DNA from 2 places in the Variovorax sp. Root434 genome. Region 1 is predicted to be linked to the other one. Evidence: riboswitches for the same ligand, from Rfam matches in the RefSeq annotation. Region 1 holds a riboswitch; the other holds the start of a gene.

Region 1 (8,676 bases):
TTCAGGCCGAGCGGGGCGAGCAGCGCGTCGTAGAAGGCGGCGGCGCGCGGCAGGTCGGTGCAGCCGACGGTGATGTGACTGAACATCGTCAGCTTCTCCCGGGGCCGACGGCGCCTGCGGGCAGCGATGCCGTAGCTGGCGCGGCCTGCGGTTGCGAAAGGCGCTTGCCGATGACCACCGTGGCCACCACCGCGATGGCGAAGCCCAGCGTCACCACGTCGAGCGGTTCGCCCAGCAGCGGGATCGAGGCGAGGATCGACAGGAAGGGCTGCAGCAGCTGTGTCTGGCTCACGCGCAGCGCGCCGCCGAGCGCGAGGCCGCGGTACCAGGCGAAGAAGCCGATCCACATCGAGAACATGCCGACGTAGACGAAGCCCACCCAGGCCGACACCGCGACGGGTTGCTGCGGCCACAGCGCCAGCGCGGCCGGCAGCGTAAAGGGCAGCGCCATCACGCAGACCCAGCAGATCACGCGCTCGGCGCCCAGCGATGGTGTGACCTGCGCGCCGTAGATGTAGCCGAAGGAGGCGGCGATGACCGCGCCCACCAGCAGCAGGTCGGCCCATTCGAAACCGAAGCCATGGCCACCCTGGCTCGCGCGCAGTACCGAGAACGCCACCACCAGCAGGCTGCCCGCGATGGCGCAGAGCCAGAAGCCGAGCCGCGCGCGCTGGTGCAGCACCCAGGCCGCCACGGCGGCCGTGACGAGTGGCAGCAGCGCCGTCACCACCGCCGCGTGGCTGGCCGTGACCACGCGCAGCGCGTAGGCCAGCAGAAGCGGAAAGCCGATGGCGTTGCCCAGCACCGCCATGCTCAGCGGCTTCCACTGGTGCGCGGCGGGCCTCGGCGAGCGCGTCACCAACAGGAAGATGGCCGACAGCACACCTGCCAGCGCAGCACGGCCGAGCGTGACGAACCACGGCGACAGCTGCGGCGCATCCTGCGAGCCGGTGGCCAGGCGCGTCATGGGCAGCGTGATGGCGAACGTCGCGACGCCGATGACGCCGAGCCACATGCCCAGCGTCTCGTCTTTCATGGCGAGCTTCATACGCTCACCATCCACCAGGCGGTGAGGACGAGGACGAGGCCCATCGCGCGGTTGAACCACAGCAGCCGCGAACCCTTGGCAAGCCATTCGCGCAGCAGCGCGCCGACCAGCGCATAGGCGAAATTGCTGACGAAGGCATAGGCCAGCATCACCGGCGCGACGATGGCGAAGCGGCCGAGGGCGTCGGGCTGGCCGGCGATCCAGCCCGCCACCAGCGTGAGCGCGAGCAGCCACGCCTTGATGTTCACGAACTGCAGCATCACGCCCTGCCCGAAGCCGACCGACAGGCTCGCCCCATCGGCCTTGCCGAGCGTGGCGCTGCCGCTGAGCTTGTACGCGAGCCACAGCAGGTAGCCGATGCCCAGCCCCTTGATGGCCAGGCGCAGCGAGGGCATGGCCACCACCAGCGCGCCGATGCCGGCGGCGCACAGCGCCAGCAGCAGGGTCCAGCCCACGGGGACCGCGACCACGAAGCGCATGGCGCGCGGCAGGCCGCCGTTGGCCGCGAGGGCGGTGGAGAGCGTGGTGTTGGGACCGGGCGAGAAGCTCATCGCCGTGGCCAGCACCAGCAGCGCGGTGAATTCTTGCCAGTTCATGACACACACTCTAAACTTGCGACCATTACAGTTCCAGTACAGATGATCGAACAATCAGGCAATCTGTATTGGTGACTCCTTCGACACAGAAGCCGGCACAGCCCCGAAAAACGCATGCTGACACGCACCTCCACACAGTCACTGACAGGGCAGTTGGCCGACCGTCTGGCCGAGCGCATCCGCACCCGCCTGCTGCCGCCCGGCGCCCGCCTGCCCTCGGTGCGCGAATGCGCGCGGCAGCAGGGCGTGAGCCCCTATACCGTCGTCGCCGCCTACGACCAGTTGCTGGCGCAGGGCCTCGTCGAGGCTCGCCGGCAGCGCGGCTTCTACGTGCGCGATTCGGCACCGGTACAGGACACCCGCTCGGGCCAAGGCATGGAAGCCGGTGCGAGCGGCATGCCCGCGGCGATGGCCGTGCAGATGCTGGCCTCGCGTGTGCCGGCCGATGCCAGTTCGCTGATCCGCAGCATGTTCCACCGCCCGAGCGACAAGCCGCAGCCCGGCATGGGCGTGTTCCCGCCGGACTGGATGGCGTCGACCTTCATGCCCACGGCCGTGCGGCGCATGACCAGTACAGCCGCGCTGCAGGAACTGTCGCTCCAGTACGGCGAGCCGGCCGGCGACATGAGCCTGCGGCGCAGCCTCTCGCAGAAGCTGGTGGGCATCAACGTGCCGGCGTCGCCCGAACAGATCGTGACCACCATCGGCGCCACCCATGCGCTGGACATCGTGAGCCGTACGCTGCTGCGCGCGGGCGATCCGGTGATGGTCGAGGAGCCGGGCTGGGCGCTGGAGTTCGCGCGGCTGGAGGCGCTGGGCATGCGCATCCTGCCGGTGCCGCGGCGCGCCGACGGGCCCGACCTGGAGGTGATGGCGCAGTACTGCAAGCTGCACAGCCCCAAGCTGTTCGTCAGCGTGAGCGTGCTGCACAACCCGACCGGCTACAGCCTCACGCCGGGCAGCGCGCACCGCGTGCTCAAACTGGCGAACGAGCACGACTTCCACATCGTCGAGGACGACACCTACAGCCACCTCGCGCCCGAGCACGCCACCCGGCTCAGCGCGCTCGACGGGCTGCAGCGCACCATCTACGTGAGCGGCTTCGCGAAGATCCTGGCGCCCAACTGGCGCATCGGCTTCCTGGCCGCGCCGCCAGCGCTGAAGGAACGGCTGCTCGAAACCAAGCTGCTGGCCACGCTGACCTCGCCCACGCTGTTCGAGCGGGCCTTGTCGTGGTGCATCGACCAGGGGCAGCTGCGCCGGCACTCGGAGCGCGTGCGCATCCGCCTCGACGGGGCGCGTGGGCGGGCGGTGAAGCTGGCCATGTCGCATGGCTGCACCTTCGCCTCGGAGCCCGCGGGGCTGTTCGGCTGGGTCGATACGGGCGTGGACACCGATGCGCTCACCCAGCGCATGCTCGACCAGGGCTACCTGCTGGCGCCGGGCTCGCTGTTCCACGCGCGCCGCCCGCCGAGCACCATGATGCGGATCAACTTCGCGACCTCGCAGGACGCGGCCTTCTGGAAGGTCTTCAGCAAGGTCCGAAGCGAACTCTGACGGTGCCGAAAGGCCGAAAAAGGCCGGGGGCTTGGAGTAAGCTGGGAACACAAGAAAACCATCCCAGGAGACCTCTGCATGAGCAACACCAGCAAGCCCTTCGACTTCAGCCAGTTCGTCCCCGGATTCGACTTCCTGAAGAACCTCGCCGGCGGCGCCGCGGCGGGTTCGGGCGCCGGTTCGGTGCCGGGGATGCCGAGCCTTGCGAGCTGGGTGGCGCCCACGCTGAGCGTGGAAGAGGTCGACAAGCGCATCCAGGAGCTCAAGACGGTGCAGTACTGGCTCGAACAGAACGGCCATGCCCTCAAGGCCACCATCCAGGCGCTCGAAGTGCAGAAGATGACCTTGTCGACGCTGCGCGGCATGAACGTGCGGATGGAAGACATCGCCAACGCGTTCACCAAGCAGGCAGCCGCGATGGCGCCAGCCTCCGCCCCCGCTTCGGCGGCCCCGGAGCCCGAAACCGAAGAGGTCGAAGATGGGGACGAAGACGGGGACGAAGTGCCCCAGGAGGAAGCTCCTGCGCCGAAGAAATCGCACAGCAGGCCGGCTTCGGCCAAGGCGAAGACCGCAGCGGCCGATGGCGCCGGCGTGGTCGACCCCATGCAGTGGTGGGGCTCGCTCACCGAGCAGTTCCAGCAGATCGCAAGCTCGGCGCTGCAGGACGCGGCGCAGCTGAAGGTGCCGGCCATGGCCCAGCCGTTGGCCGACGCCGTCGACAAGGTCATGGGCAAGCCCGCCGCGGCTGCCCGCAAGCCCGCAGCAGCCAAGAAGGCTGCAGCACCGGCCGCAAAGAAAAGGACGTCGGCCGCCGCCCGCAAGCGAACCTCCGGCCGGCGTTGACGTCATACACATTCATTCGTTGAAGAGAACGGGTTGGCACGCACCATGAAGTTGTTCCCCTCCGGCCACGCCACCCATCCGCAATGGCGTATGGCGGCCGGCCTCGTGCTGGCCCAGCTGCGCGCACAGATGGCCTTGCCCGACTACGCGTCTTCGCCGACGCTCGGGCTGCTCTACATCACCGACCACTATGCGAGCGAGGCGCAGGACATCCTCGACCACCTGAGCGCGGAACTGCCCGAAGTGACCGACTGGTCGGGCACGGTCGGCGTCGGCGTGTCGGCCAACAACGCCGAGTATTTCGACGAGCCGGGGCTGAGCCTGATGCTCTGTGCCTTGCCGAGCGACCAATACCGCGTGTTCTCGGGCGTGGCGCCGCTGGGCAATTCCGAGATGAGCGGCTTCGAGGCGCACACGGCGCTGGTGCACGCCGACCCGGCCACGCCCGATCTTGCCGACCTGATCGCCGAGATGGCGGGGCGCACGAACACGGGCTACCTGTTCGGCGGCCTGTCTTCGGGGCGTGGCAGCGCGCTGCAGTTCGCGGTTGGCGGCAACGGCAACATCCGCGGGCACGGGGCTGCGGGCGGGGTGTTCTCGGGTGGCTTGTCGGGCGTGGTGTTCGGCGAGGGCGTGCGGCTGGTGTCGCGCGTCACGCAGGGCTGCCAGCCACTGCGATCGGGGGCAGCGCGCGAGCGCGAGATCACCGAAGCCGACGGCAACCTGCTGCTGAAGCTCGACGGCGAGCCGGCGCTCGACGTGCTGCTGGCCGACCTGCAGGTGTCGCTCGAGCGGCCGCAGGAGGCCATCGATGCGGTGCGCAACACGCTGGTCGGCCTGGCTTATGCGGGCAGCGACGGCATCCGCCGCACCGGGGACCTGGGCGCCGACGTGCTGGTGCGCCACATCATCGGACTGGACCCGACGCGCCGCGGCATCGCGATCGCCGACGTGGCCGAAGCCGGCATGCGGCTGAGCTTCTGCCGCCGCAATGCGCAGGCCGCGCGTGCCGACCTGATGCGCATCTGCGCCGAAATCCGCGAGGAACTGGAGCCCGAAGAGCAGACGCTGGCCACCGCGCGCGCCGTGGCGGCGGGCGAGGCCGAGGCGGCGCCGCATCCGGCGCGGCGCATCGCGGGGGCGGTGTACGTCAGCTGTTCCGGGCGCGGCGGTCCGCACTTCGGTGCGCCGGGGGCGGAACTGCAGATCGTGCGGCACGCGCTGGGCGACGTGCCGCTGGTGGGGTTCTTCGCGGCGGGCGAGATCGCTCGCCACCATCTGTATGGCTACACCGGCGTGCTGACGGTGTTCGCCAGCAACGACTGACGGCGATCAGGCCGGCTGCAGCGCGCGCGGCGCGGGCGTGGGCATGCCGGTGAACGCGAAATCGACCTCCGGCGCCAATCCGCTCACGATGCGCGCGATCGACTTGCCCGAACCGCAGGCGTGCGTCCAGCCGAGCGTGCCGTGGCCCGTGTTGAGGAACAGGTTCGGCAGCTTCGTCTTGCCGATCAGCGGCACGTTGCTCGGCGTCGCGGGACGCAGGCCGGTCCAGAACTGCGCCTGCGTGGTGTCGCCGGCGCCGGGGAACAGCTCTTCCACGCGGCGCACGATGGCTTCGCAGCGAACCCGGTTCAGGTCGCGGTCGTAGCCGTTGAGCTCGGCCGTGCCGGCGATGCGCAGGCGGTCGCCCGACTCGGACGTGTAGCGCGAGAACACGAGCTTGAATTCGTCGTCCGTCAGCGAGACCTGGTGCGCCTTCGAGGCGTCCTTCACGGGCAGCGTCACCGAGTAGCCCTTGGCGGGATAGATCGGCAGGCTGATGCCCAGCGGCGCGGCGTACAGCGGGCTCAGGGAGCCCATCGCCAGCACGAAGGCGTCGCCGCGGATGCGCTGGAAGCGGCCTTCGTTGTCGGTGGCCTCGACGTGGTCGATGCTGCCGCCGGCTTCGCGCAAGGCGGTCACCGTGTGGCTCATGAGGAACTTCACGCCGGCCGCGGCGGCCAGGCCGACCAGCTCGCGCGCGAAGCGATTGGCGTCACCGGACTCGTCCTCGGCCGTGTAGGTGGCGCCAGCCAGCTGAGGGCGGATGTGGGCGAGGGCGGGCTCGATCTTCACGGCTTCGTCGGCCGAGATGACCTGGCGCTCGCAGCCCAGGGCGCGCATCTGCTCGGCGGGCGCGAGGGCGCCGTCGAACTCTTTCTGCGTCGTGTAGAAGTGCAGGATGCCCTGTGTGCGCTGGTCATAGTTCAGGCCGGTGTCGCGGCGCAACTGTTGCAACATCGAGCGGCTGTATGTACCAAGACGCACGATCTGCTCGATGTTGTGCCGCGTGCGTGCCGGGGTGCATTCGCGCAGGAACTGCAGGCCCCAGAGCCACTGGCGCATGTCGGCGCGGATGCGGAAGAGCAGCGGGGCGTCTTCCTTGCCCAGCCACTGCAGCACCTTCAGCGGCGCGCTGGGATTGGCCCAGGGTTCGGCATGGCTGACCGAGATCTGCCCGCCGTTGGCGAAGCTGGTTTCGGCGGCCGGGGTGGCCTGCCGGTCGATCACGGTCACTTCGTGGCCGAGTTGCTGGAGGTAGTAAGCCGAGGTCACGCCGAGCAGGCCGGCGCCAAGAACGATCACACGCATTTCAAGTACCTTTGAGGTTGCAACGCTTGAATGGCGGGTGTGGTGTGCTATTGAATCAATAGCAAGCAACCGGACGACCGCCGTCCAAGTTGCCGCTCCCCCTGTCCTCGGTACCTGAGAGATTCACCCGCTGCGCCCGCAGAGGGTTTGCTCCTTCGGTGCGCCACATGGCGTGGCGGCTCTCCAGACGGCGTTTCAGTTGGTGCAGTACAGACCCCTTGTTCGGGCCGACCTGAGCGTTTATGGGAGTTTGCGCCTTCGGTAGGGCCACCGGGGTGGCCCGCTCTCCTGCAGTGGGGCGATTGTAGGCGAGGTTCGTGCGACTACCGACCTGTGACTTTTGCCCATATGAGCGATGGGATAATCATTTGTTAATCTGCCGCACCGAACTTCTCACAAACATTCAGGGGACCCCATGATCCTGGTAACCGGCGGCGCCGGCTTCATCGGCGCCAATTTCGTACTCGACTGGATCGCCAACAGCGACGAGCCGGTCGTGAACCTCGACAAGCTGACCTACGCAGGCAATCTCGAGACGCTCGCATCGCTCAAGGACAACCCGAAGCACATCTTCGTGCAGGGCGACATCGGCGACAGCGCGCTGCTCGACCGTTTGCTGGCCGAACACAAGCCCCGCGCCGTGGTGAACTTTGCGGCCGAATCGCATGTGGACCGTTCCATCCACGGCCCCGAAGACTTCGTGCAGACCAACGTGCTCGGCACCTTCCGCCTGCTCGAATCCGTGCGCGGCTTCTGGAGCGCACTGCCGGCCGACCAGAAAGCCGCCTTACGCTTCCTGCACGTGTCGACCGACGAGGTCTACGGCTCGCTCTCCAAGACCGATCCGGCCTTCACCGAAGAAAACAAGTACGAGCCCAACAGCCCGTATTCGGCCAGCAAGGCCGCCAGCGACCACCTCGTGCGCGCCTGGCACCACACCTACGGCCTGCCGGTGGTCACCACCAACTGCTCGAACAACTATGGCCCGTTCCACTTCCCCGAGAAGCTGATCCCGCTGATGATCGTCAACGCGCTGGCCGGCAAGAACCTGCCCGTGTACGGCGACGGCATGCAGGTGCGCGACTGGCTCTACGTGAAGGATCACTGCAGCGCCATCCGCCGTGTGCTCGAGGCCGGCAAGCTGGGCGAGACCTACAACGTCGGCGGCTGGAACGAGAAGCCCAACATCGAGATCGTCGACACCGTGTGTGCGCTGCTCGACGAGCTGCGACCGCGCGCGGATGGCAAGCCGTACAAGGAGCAGATCACCTACGTCACGGACCGTCCGGGTCATGACCGCCGCTACGCCATCGACGCGCGCAAGCTCGAGCGCGAACTCGGCTGGAAGCCCGCCGAAACCTTCGACACCGGCATCCGCAAGACCGTGGAGTGGTACCTCGCGAACAGCGAGTGGGTGCGCAACGTGCAAAGCGGCGCCTACCGCGAGTGGGTCGAAAAGCAGTACGACGCGAAGGTCGCGGCATGAAGCTGCTGCTGCTTGGAAAAGGCGGGCAGGTCGGCTGGGAACTGCAGCGCAGCCTTGCGCCGCTGGGTGAACTGGTCGCGCTCGACTTCGACAGCACCGATTTCAACGCCGACTTCAGCCGCCCCGAGCAACTGGCCGAGACGGTGCTGAAGGTTCGCCCCGACGTGATCGTCAATGCCGCGGCGCACACGGCGGTCGACAAGGCCGAGAGCGAGCCCGATTTCGCGCGCAAGCTCAACGCAACCTCGCCTGGCGTGTTGGCCGAGGCGGCCCGCCAGATCGGAGCGTTGATGGTGCACTACTCGACCGACTACGTCTTCGACGGCAGCGGCACCAAGCCCTGGAAAGAAGGCGACGCGACCGGCCCGCTCAGCGTGTACGGACAGACCAAGCTCGAAGGCGAGCAACTGGTGGCGCAGAACTGCCCAAACCATCTGATCTTTCGCACGAGCTGGGTATATGCGGCGCGCGGCGGCAACTTCGCCAAGACCATGCTGCGGCTGGCGAAGGAG
Region 2 (8,676 bases), on a different contig from region 1:
AAGAGGCGCAGTGGCTCGAAGCGCGCGGCGTGGATGCGGTCATCGCGCAAGGGCTGGAGGCCGGCGGGCACCGCGGCCATTTCCTGTCGCACGACCTGACGCGGCAGCTCGGCACTTTTGCGCTGGTGCCGCAGGTGGTGCATGCGGTGAAGGTGCCGGTGATCGCGGCCGGTGGCATTGCCGATGCAGCCGGCGTGGCCGCGGCCATGGCGATGGGCGCGGCGGGCGTGCAGATTGGCACGGCCTACCTGCTGACGCCCGAGGCGACCACCAGCGCGCTCCATCGCGAGGCGCTCAAGAGCAGGGCCTCGCGGCACACGGCGCTGACCAATCTCTTTACTGGCCGACCGGCCCGCGGCATCGTGAACCGCGTGATGCGCGACCTGGGGCCCATCGGCGAGGTCGTGCCGGAGTTTCCGCTGGCCACCTCGGGCATTGCGCCGCTGCGGGCCAAGGCCGAAGCGCAGGGCAGCGGCGATTTCTCTCCGCTGTGGTCGGGGCAGAACGCAACCGGCTGCCGCGAGGTGCCGGCGGCCGAAGTTACCCGCGCGCTCGCGCAAGGCTTTCACGCAACCGTCTGAAGAACCATTGATGCCTCAACTTCACTTGCCCCTCAAATTCCTCGAACACGCGGCCCGGCCGGAGGCCCGCGAACCCTGGCTGCTGGTGCTCATGCATGGCGTCGGCAGCAACGAGCAGGACCTGTTCGGCCTCGCGCGGCTGATGCCGCCGCAGTTCCACGTGCTGAGCCTGCGCGCACCGTATGTGCTGTCGCCCGGCGCCTACGCGTGGTTCGAGTTCCAGGTACTGCCGAACGGCGAGCGGCAGATCAACGAAGAGCAGGAGCGCGAAAGCCGCTTCCTCGTCGGCGAGATGATCGCCTCGGCCTCGCAGCAGCTCGGCGTGCCGGCCGAACGCGTGGTGGTCGGCGGCTTCAGCCAGGGCGGCATCATGTCGCTGTCGCAGCTGCTCACCAAGCCGCAGAGCGTGCGTGCCGCGATGGTGTGGCACAGCCGGCTGCTCTCGCAGGTGGTGCCGCACATCGCGCCGCCGGAGGCCTTCGAGGGCAAGGCGCTGTGGGTGAGCCATGGCAGCGCCGACAACGTGATTCCGCCGAGCGCCGCGCAGGCCACGCGCGAGCTGGCGCGCGGCCTGCCGCTGGCGCTGTCGGGCTCGGACTTTCCGGGCGCGCACGAGATCCGCCCGGCCGAGCTGCAGGGGTCGATTGCCTGGCTGCAATCGCTGAGCGGGCCCGCGGACGCGGCCTGACCGCGCGGCCTGCACGGCACGGGGCGACACAGGGCGTTACGCGGCCGCGGTGCCATGGAGCGCCCGATTGGTGCAACATGACCGGTCTCTCCGCATCACACACAGCCTTAGCAGAAGGAAAGTGCCGCCATGTCCGACCGAGATACCCCCGGCTCCGGGGACGATTCCCCCGAATTCCGGCCACGCCGCGAAATGCCCATAGGCGCCATCGTCGCCTTCATGCTGGTGTTGCTCGGGACGGCCTTCGTCGGCTGGCGCTGGTATCAGCAGCAGCAACAGCTACCCGAGGCTCCGCCGGTGGCCGCGGCGCCGAACGACGGGCTCGCGCCCGCACCGGCACCCGCACCCGCGCCCGAGTCCCTGGAGCCGCGCAACCCCATCGACGCGATTGCCGTGCCCGACACGGGGCTGCCGACCGTCACCGATTCCGATACGCGCGTGATGAAGGCGCTCGTGGACCTGCTCGGCAGCAAGAACGTGGCCGACTTCCTGAAGTTCGACGGCGTCGTGCGCCGCTTCGTGGCAACGGTCGACAACCTCGCGCGCGAGCAGGCGCCCGCGAGCGCTTGGCCGGTGCAGCCGGCCAGGCAGCGCTTCATCACCGCAGGGCAGGGCGAGAAACAGGTCATCGCGCCCAACAACGCCGCGCGCTACAACGCCATCGTGCTGTTTGCCGAATCGGTCGATCCTGCGAAGGCGGCCAAGACGTATGCCCGGCTCTACCCGCTGTTCCAGCAAGCCTATGAAGAACTGGGCTATCCGGGGCGCTACTTCAACGACCGGCTCATTGCCGTGATCGACCACCTGCTGCAGGCGCCGGAGCCCGCCGGCCCGGTGCAGGTGCGGTTGGTCGAGGTGAAGGGCAATGTTCCTTCGCAGCGGCCCTGGGTGCGCTACGAATACGCCGATTCGCAGTTGGAGTCGCTCTCTTCCGGCCAGAAGATCATGGTGCGCGTGGGGCTCGAAAACGAACGCAGGCTGAAGGCCAGCCTGCGCGGTTTTCGCGAGCAAATTGCCACGGCGGGCCTGGCGAAGAAGAAACAACCCTGACCCGCACGGTGCGCCGTGTAGGCGCGGACCGATTGCATGCCGCGCGGATGCCGCAGATGATTTGTTCCCAAGACCAAGATCTCGAGGACAAACGTATGAACCCGATGAGCGTCGACCTCTACCAGAGTGCCACCGATCCGGAGAAATTCCTCGCGCTTCCCGCGGGCACTGATCCTGCCGAACTCATGGGCCCGATGACCTTCGACCAGGACTACGCGCAGGTCAAGCGATACCAGGAGGCATTCCAGTTCAACCCGTCCGAGGCCTATGCGGGCGTCAATGCGGCCAAGATCGCCGCGGACATCCTGACCGTGAAGTGGGCCATCTATCGCCGCGAATCCCCACCGAAGAAGGGCGCCGCGGCGCGGCGCGGCTGACCCCGCCTGCGGGCCTTCTCAGGCCTCTTCGGTTTCCTGGTATTCGCCCACCGGCACGCAGCTGCAGAACAGGTTGCGGTCGCCGTACACGTTGTCGACGCGACCGATCGGCGGCCAGTACTTGGCCTGCTTGAGCTCGGCCAGCGGGAACGCGCCCAGTTCGCGCGAGTAGGGATGCGGCCACTCGGTGCCGAGCAGGCTCGCAGCCGTGTGCGGCGCGTGCTTGAGCGGGTTGTCGTCCTTCGGCCAGACGCCTTCCTCGATGCGGCGGATCTCGCCGCGGATGGCGATCATCGCATCGACGAAGCGGTCGAGCTCGGCCAGCGGCTCGCTCTCGGTCGGCTCGACCATCAGCGTGCCCGGCACCGGGAAGCTCAGCGTGGGCGCGTGGAAGCCGTAGTCGATCAGGCGCTTGGCCACGTCCTCGGCGGTGACGCCGCTGGTGTCCTTGAGCGGGCGCAGGTCGAGGATGCACTCGTGCGCGACGTGGCCGTTGGGGCTCGCGTACAGCGTCGGGTAGTGGTCCTTCAGGCGCGCGCTGATGTAGTTGGCGCTGAGGATGGCCGTTTCGGTCGCGGCCTGCAGGCCCTTCGCGCCCATCATGCGGCAGTACATCCAGCTGATCGGTAGCACCGCCGCATTGCCGAGCGGCGCTGCGGAAACCGCACCGACGCCGTTCGATGCGACGCCGGCCGTCGCATGGCCCGGCAGGTACGGCACGAGGTCTTCGACCACGCAGACCGGGCCCACGCCCGGGCCGCCGCCACCGTGTGGAATGCAGAAGGTCTTGTGCAGGTTCAGGTGGCTCACATCGCCGCCGAACTCGCCCGGCGCGGCCACGCCGACCAGTGCGTTCATGTTGGCGCCGTCGACGTACACGCGCCCGCCGTGCTCGTGCACGAGCTCGCACAGTTCCTTCACGCGCGTTTCGAACACGCCGTGCGTGCTGGGGTAGGTGATCATCACGGCGGCCAGGTTGGCGCTGTGCTTCTCGCAGGCGCGCTTCAGGTCGTCCATGTCGACGTTGCCCTGCGCGTCGCAGGCCGTCACCACCACCTGCAGGCCCACCATCTGCGCGCTGGCCGGGTTGGTGCCGTGCGCCGACGACGGAATCAGGCAGATGTTGCGGTGGCCTTGGCCCTTGGCCTCATGGAAGGACTTGATGGCCAGCAGGCCCGCGTACTCGCCCTGCGAGCCGGCGTTGGGCTGCAGGCTGATGCCGGCGTAGCCGGTGGCTTCGCACAGCCATGCGCGCAGCTGCGCGTCGAGCTGCGCATAGCCCTGCTGCTGCTCGGCCGGTGCGAAGGGGTGGATGTTGGCGAACTCGGGCCAGGTGATGGGGATCATCTCGCTGGTCGCGTTGAGCTTCATGGTGCAGCTGCCCAGCGGGATCATGCTGCGGTCGAGCGCCAGGTCCTTGTCCGACAGGCTGCGGATGTAGCGCAGCATCGCGGTCTCGCTCTTGTGGGTGTTGAACACCGGGTGCGTGAGAAAGGCGCTGGTGCGGCGCAGGTCTTCGGGAATGAGCGGCACGGTGTTGGCGGCCAGGTCGTCGAAGCGCGGCATCGGCGTGCCGGCGGGCACGAACAGCGCCCACAGCGTCTCGATGTCGGTGCGCGTGGTGGTCTCGTCGAGCGAGATGCCCAGGTGCTGCTGCAGGCGCTGGCGCAGGTTGACGCCGCCGGCCTGTGCGCGCTCGATGATCGCGGCCGTGTCGTCGCCGGTGCGGATGGTCAGCGAGTCGAAGGCGGTGCTGTTGACCGGCTCGCGGCCCATCTGCGACAGGCCCCGGGCGAGGATGGCCGTGAGCGCCGCCACGCGCTGCGCGATGCGCGTGAGCCCGTCGGGCCCGTGATACACGGCGTACATGCTGGCCACCACAGCCGGCAGCACTTGCGCGGTGCAGATGTTGGAGGTGGCCTTCTCGCGGCGGATGTGCTGCTCGCGCGTCTGCAGCGCGAGTCGGTAGGCGGGCTGGCCGTGCGTGTCGACGCTCACGCCGACCAGGCGGCCCGGCAGCGAGCGCTTGAACGAATCGCGGCAGGCCAGGTACGCGGCGTGCGGGCCGCCGTTGCACAGCGGCATGCCGAAGCGCTGCGTGGTGCCGCAGACGATGTCGGCGTCGAACTCGCCGGGCGCGACCAGCAGCGTCAGCGCCAGCAGGTCGGCCGCGACGATCAGGGCGGCGTCGCACTGGTGCGCGTGGCCCGCGAGCGGGCGCAGGTCGTGCACGTGGCCGGTGGTGGCGGGGTATTGCGCAAGCACGCCGAAGAATTCGCCGCTCACCATCAGGTGCGGCAGCGTTTCCGACACGGTGCTCACCTTCACCTCGATGCCCAGCGGCGCGGCGCGAGTCCTGATGACTTCGATGGTCTGCGGATGGCAGTCGCCCGACACCAGGAACACGTTGCTCTTGCTCTTGACGCTGCGCTTGGCGAGCGTCATGGCTTCGGCCGCGGCCGTGGCTTCGTCGAGCATCGACGCGTTGGCGATGGCCATGCCCGTGAGGTCGCACACCATCGTCTGGAAGTTGAGCAGGGCTTCCATGCGGCCCTGCGAAATCTCGGCCTGGTAGGGCGTGTAGGCGGTGTACCAGGCGGGGTTCTCGAGCACGTTGCGCAAGATGACGCCCGGCGTGTGCGTGCCGTAGTAGCCCTGGCCGATGAAGTTGCGGAACACCTTGTTCTTCGACGCCATCACCTTCAGCTCGGCCAGCGCATCGGCTTCGGTCGCCGGTGCGGGCAGCCGCATCGGCTTCGCGCGGCGAATGGCCGCGGGCACGATGCCGTCGATGAGCTCAGCCCGCGTCTCCGAGCCGATCACGGGCAGCATGCGCGCCTCGTCCGCCGCATCGATGCCGATGTGGCGGGCGAGGAATTCTTCGGCGTTCTCTAGTTGTTGCAGGGAGGGGAGGGCGTGGCTTGACATGGCGGGGAAGTAGGGCGGAAGGGGCGGGAGCGGTGGTCCGTATTCAGCAGCGCATCAAGACTCGGCGGCGAACTTGTCGTACGAGGCCGCATCGAGCAGCGCGTCGAGCTGCGCCGGCTCGCTCAGCTTGACCTTGAAGAACCAGCCGCCGGCCAGCGGGTCGCTGTTGGCGAGCGAGGGGTCGGCGCGCAGCGCTTCGTTCACTTCGGTGATCTCGCCCGACACGGGCATGAACACGTCGGCCGCGGCCTTGACCGATTCGACGACGCCGGCGACTTCGCCCTGGGCAAAGGTCTTGCCGACTTCGGGCAGGTCGACGAACACCACATCGCCCAGCGCGTCCTGCGCGTGCACGGTGATGCCGACGGTGGCCGCGCCGCCTTCGGCCGAGACCCATTCATGGTCCTTGGTGTACTTGATGCTCATGTGAAAAACTCCTCGTGGAAAAAATGATGATCGGGGTGCGTAGCCTAGCCGCGGTAGTAGCGGGTGGGCACGAAAGGCATGGTCGAGACTTCCATCGGCACCGGCTTTCCGCGCACGATGGCCTGGATGCGCGTGCCCGGCTCGGCGAAGGCGGTGGCCACGTAGCCCATGGCGATGCAGCGGTCGGCGGTGGGGCCGAGCAGGCCGCTGGTGACGAGGCCGATGTCCTGGCCTTCGAACGATTGCAGCACCGTGCCGTCGCGCACCGGAATGCGTTCGAGGGCAACGAGGCCCACGCGCTTGCGCTTCAGCGTGTCGTGGTCGGTGTGGCCTGCCGCGCCCACGGTGGATGCGGTGAGCTGCGCCAGGATCTTCGCGGCGCCCGGAAAGCCGCCTTCGCGCGCGCCGCCGGTGCGACGCACCTTCTGCATCGCCCAGTTGAGCGAGGCCTCGACCGGCGTGGTGGTGGTGTCGATGTCGTGGCCGTACAGGCAAAGGCCGGCCTCGAGCCGCAGCGAATTGCGCGCGCCCAGGCCGATGGGCTTGACCTCGGGCTGGGCCAGCAGCAGGCGGGCGAGGGCGTCGGCGTCCTTGGCGGCCACCGAGATCTCGAAGCCGTCCTCGCCGGTATAGCCGCTGCGGGTGACGAAGGCGGGAATGCCGCCGATCTGCACCGCTCCGCCCGTCATGAACACGAAGCGCTCGACGCCGGGCGACAGCCGCGCCAGCGTGGCGGCGGCCTGCGGGCCTTGCAGTGCGAGCAGGGCGTGATCGGGCAGGGGCTGCACGTCGCAGCGGGCGCCGATCTTCTGCTGGATGTGCGCGATGTCGGCCACCTTGCAGGCCCCATTCACGATCACGAAGATCGAGTCGTGGCCTTCGTTGAAGAACATCAGGTCGTCGAGGATGCCGCCCTCGTCGTTGATCAGCAGGCCGTAGCGCTGCTTGCCGGCTGGCAGGTCGATCACGTCGACGGGCATCAGGGTTTCGAAGGCGGCTGCCGCATCGGGCCCGACGAGGCGCAGCTGTCCCATGTGGGAAATGTCGAACAGGCCGGCCGCATCGCGCGTGTGCTTGTGCTCGGCCATCAGGCCGGCGGGGTATTGCACGGGCATCGAATAGCCGGCGAAAGGCACCATGCGGGCGCCGAGCTCCAGATGGAGGTCGTACAGCGGCGTCTTGAGAAGAGGGGCGTCGGAGGGAGCGGAAGAAGCAGCCACGGGGCACTCCAAAGGGGCAGTCGAAATCCATGGCTGCAACGCCATGGGCCACCCCTGCTGTCCGCTTTACCTGAGAGATTCGCCCCACGATCGGGGTTTGCTCCTTCGGTGGGCCGTTGCTTGGCAACGGCCTCTCTCCAGCAAGGAAACACCGGTGTTCACCAGTGCCTTGTCAGTCCTTTTGCCTGAGCGTTCGGGAATCCCCTGCGCCTTCGGCGGCCCCGGCATGCGGGGCTCTCTCCTGACCCGGCGAGTGTAGTGGATCGCGCAGCCCGCAGCCCCGGACTTGCCCCTCGTCCCTATCGCGACCACAGGCGCCACGCCGCGACGCCGACCGCGATCCACACAGCCACGACAAGCGCGGCGCCATACCGGCTGGTCGGCCTGGCGCCCGACTTCTGCATCCAGTCGTCGGCTTGCCGGCGGCACTCCGCGAGCACCGGCGGCGGAATCATCCGGATCGCAAGCCAGATCAGCCCCGGCAGCAGGAGAACGTCGTCCAGGTAGCCCAGGACCGGGATGAAGTCGGGAATGAGATCGATCGGGCTGAGCGCGTAGGCGACCACGAACATGCCCAGTGCCTTGGCATACCACGGGGTGGATGCATGCCTGCCCGCGAACCACAGCGTGACGCCGTCGCGCTTGACGCGCCGGGCCCAGGCGCGAAGCCGTTCGGACAGGGGCGGTTTTTCAGGGGCGGAGTTCACCTCGCGATGGTGTCACAGGCTGCGTTCGCGCCCGTGGTGCGCTCTTCAATGAACGATTTCGGCCGGCGGCAGCAGCCGGTCGATGCGCTCGCGCAGCGATTCGGCCCGCTCCACACCGGCGGTTTTCTCGATCTCGGTCAGCATCAGCGCGGCGATGGTCAGCATCGCCTCGCGGTCGCGCGCCTCGCGCAGCGCGTCGCGCATCTGCAGCGCGAACTTCGGGTCGCGCCGCACGAACATGCGCTCGCAGATGTCGAACAGGAACATGCGCGTGGTGGCCAGCGAGCGCTTGCCGTCGAAGGTGTCGGCCGAGGTGGGGAGGCGGATCGGTTCGTCGGCGGGGATCGGCGCGGGCTGGGCGGGTGCCGGTGCGCCCGCGGCTTGCAGGCCCTGCAGATAGCCCCTCTGGATCAGCGCCCGGATCGCCAACTCGGCTTCATGCCGGTCGGGGAACAGCGCGCTGAAGTCGGTCAGCGAGCGCCGGCCGTCGGCCATCAGCAGCAGGGCGCGCTCGCGCTGGCTGAGCGTGCGCTGTCCGCCCTGGAGTTCGTCGCGCGCCTTGTCGGTCTTGGTGGGAAACATGGCAGCCACAGCTTTGGGGAATCGATGGGCACAGCATCGTTGCAAGCGGTGACATCTTTATTACCCGTTTTCCTCGCAGGGCCAATGGCCGCCCCGGCCGGCCCGCGTGTCCGCCGC

Evidence for each region. A riboswitch is a leader RNA that binds a small molecule or an ion and turns the genes downstream of it on or off. The one in region 1 is predicted to bind glycine.
Region 2: it holds a riboswitch for glycine, as region 1 does, so the genes downstream of both, gcvT (glycine cleavage system aminomethyltransferase GcvT) here and ASD05_RS23765 (D-amino acid dehydrogenase) in region 1, are expected to answer to the same signal.

Annotation. Positions count from the first base shown of each region.
Region 1 covers NZ_LMEK01000025.1:656,228-664,903, reverse strand. The annotation lists gene ASD05_RS23795 (VOC family protein) at 1-86, opposite strand, end outside; gene ASD05_RS23790 (DMT family transporter) at 89-1,036, opposite strand; gene ASD05_RS23785 (LysE family translocator) at 1,045-1,644, opposite strand; gene ASD05_RS23780 (PLP-dependent aminotransferase family protein) at 1,759-3,201, shown strand; gene ASD05_RS23775 (PhaM family polyhydroxyalkanoate granule multifunctional regulatory protein) at 3,280-4,044, shown strand; gene ASD05_RS23770 (FIST C-terminal domain-containing protein) at 4,090-5,370, shown strand; gene ASD05_RS23765 (D-amino acid dehydrogenase) at 5,377-6,678, opposite strand; glycine riboswitch at 6,770-6,875, opposite strand; glycine riboswitch at 6,883-6,979, opposite strand; gene rfbB (dTDP-glucose 4,6-dehydratase) at 7,094-8,164, shown strand; gene rfbD (dTDP-4-dehydrorhamnose reductase) at 8,161-8,676, shown strand, end outside.
Region 2 covers NZ_LMEK01000012.1:71,544-80,219, forward strand. The annotation lists gene ASD05_RS10930 (NAD(P)H-dependent flavin oxidoreductase) at 1-581, shown strand, start outside; gene ASD05_RS10935 (alpha/beta hydrolase) at 592-1,269, shown strand; gene ASD05_RS10940 (DUF3014 domain-containing protein) at 1,399-2,319, shown strand; gene ASD05_RS10945 (hypothetical protein) at 2,415-2,696, shown strand; gene gcvP (aminomethyl-transferring glycine dehydrogenase) at 2,715-5,624, opposite strand; gene gcvH (glycine cleavage system protein GcvH) at 5,679-6,050, opposite strand; gene gcvT (glycine cleavage system aminomethyltransferase GcvT) at 6,095-7,270, opposite strand; glycine riboswitch at 7,318-7,421, opposite strand; glycine riboswitch at 7,434-7,524, opposite strand; gene ASD05_RS10965 (YkvA family protein) at 7,570-7,977, opposite strand; gene ASD05_RS10970 (hypothetical protein) at 8,023-8,559, opposite strand.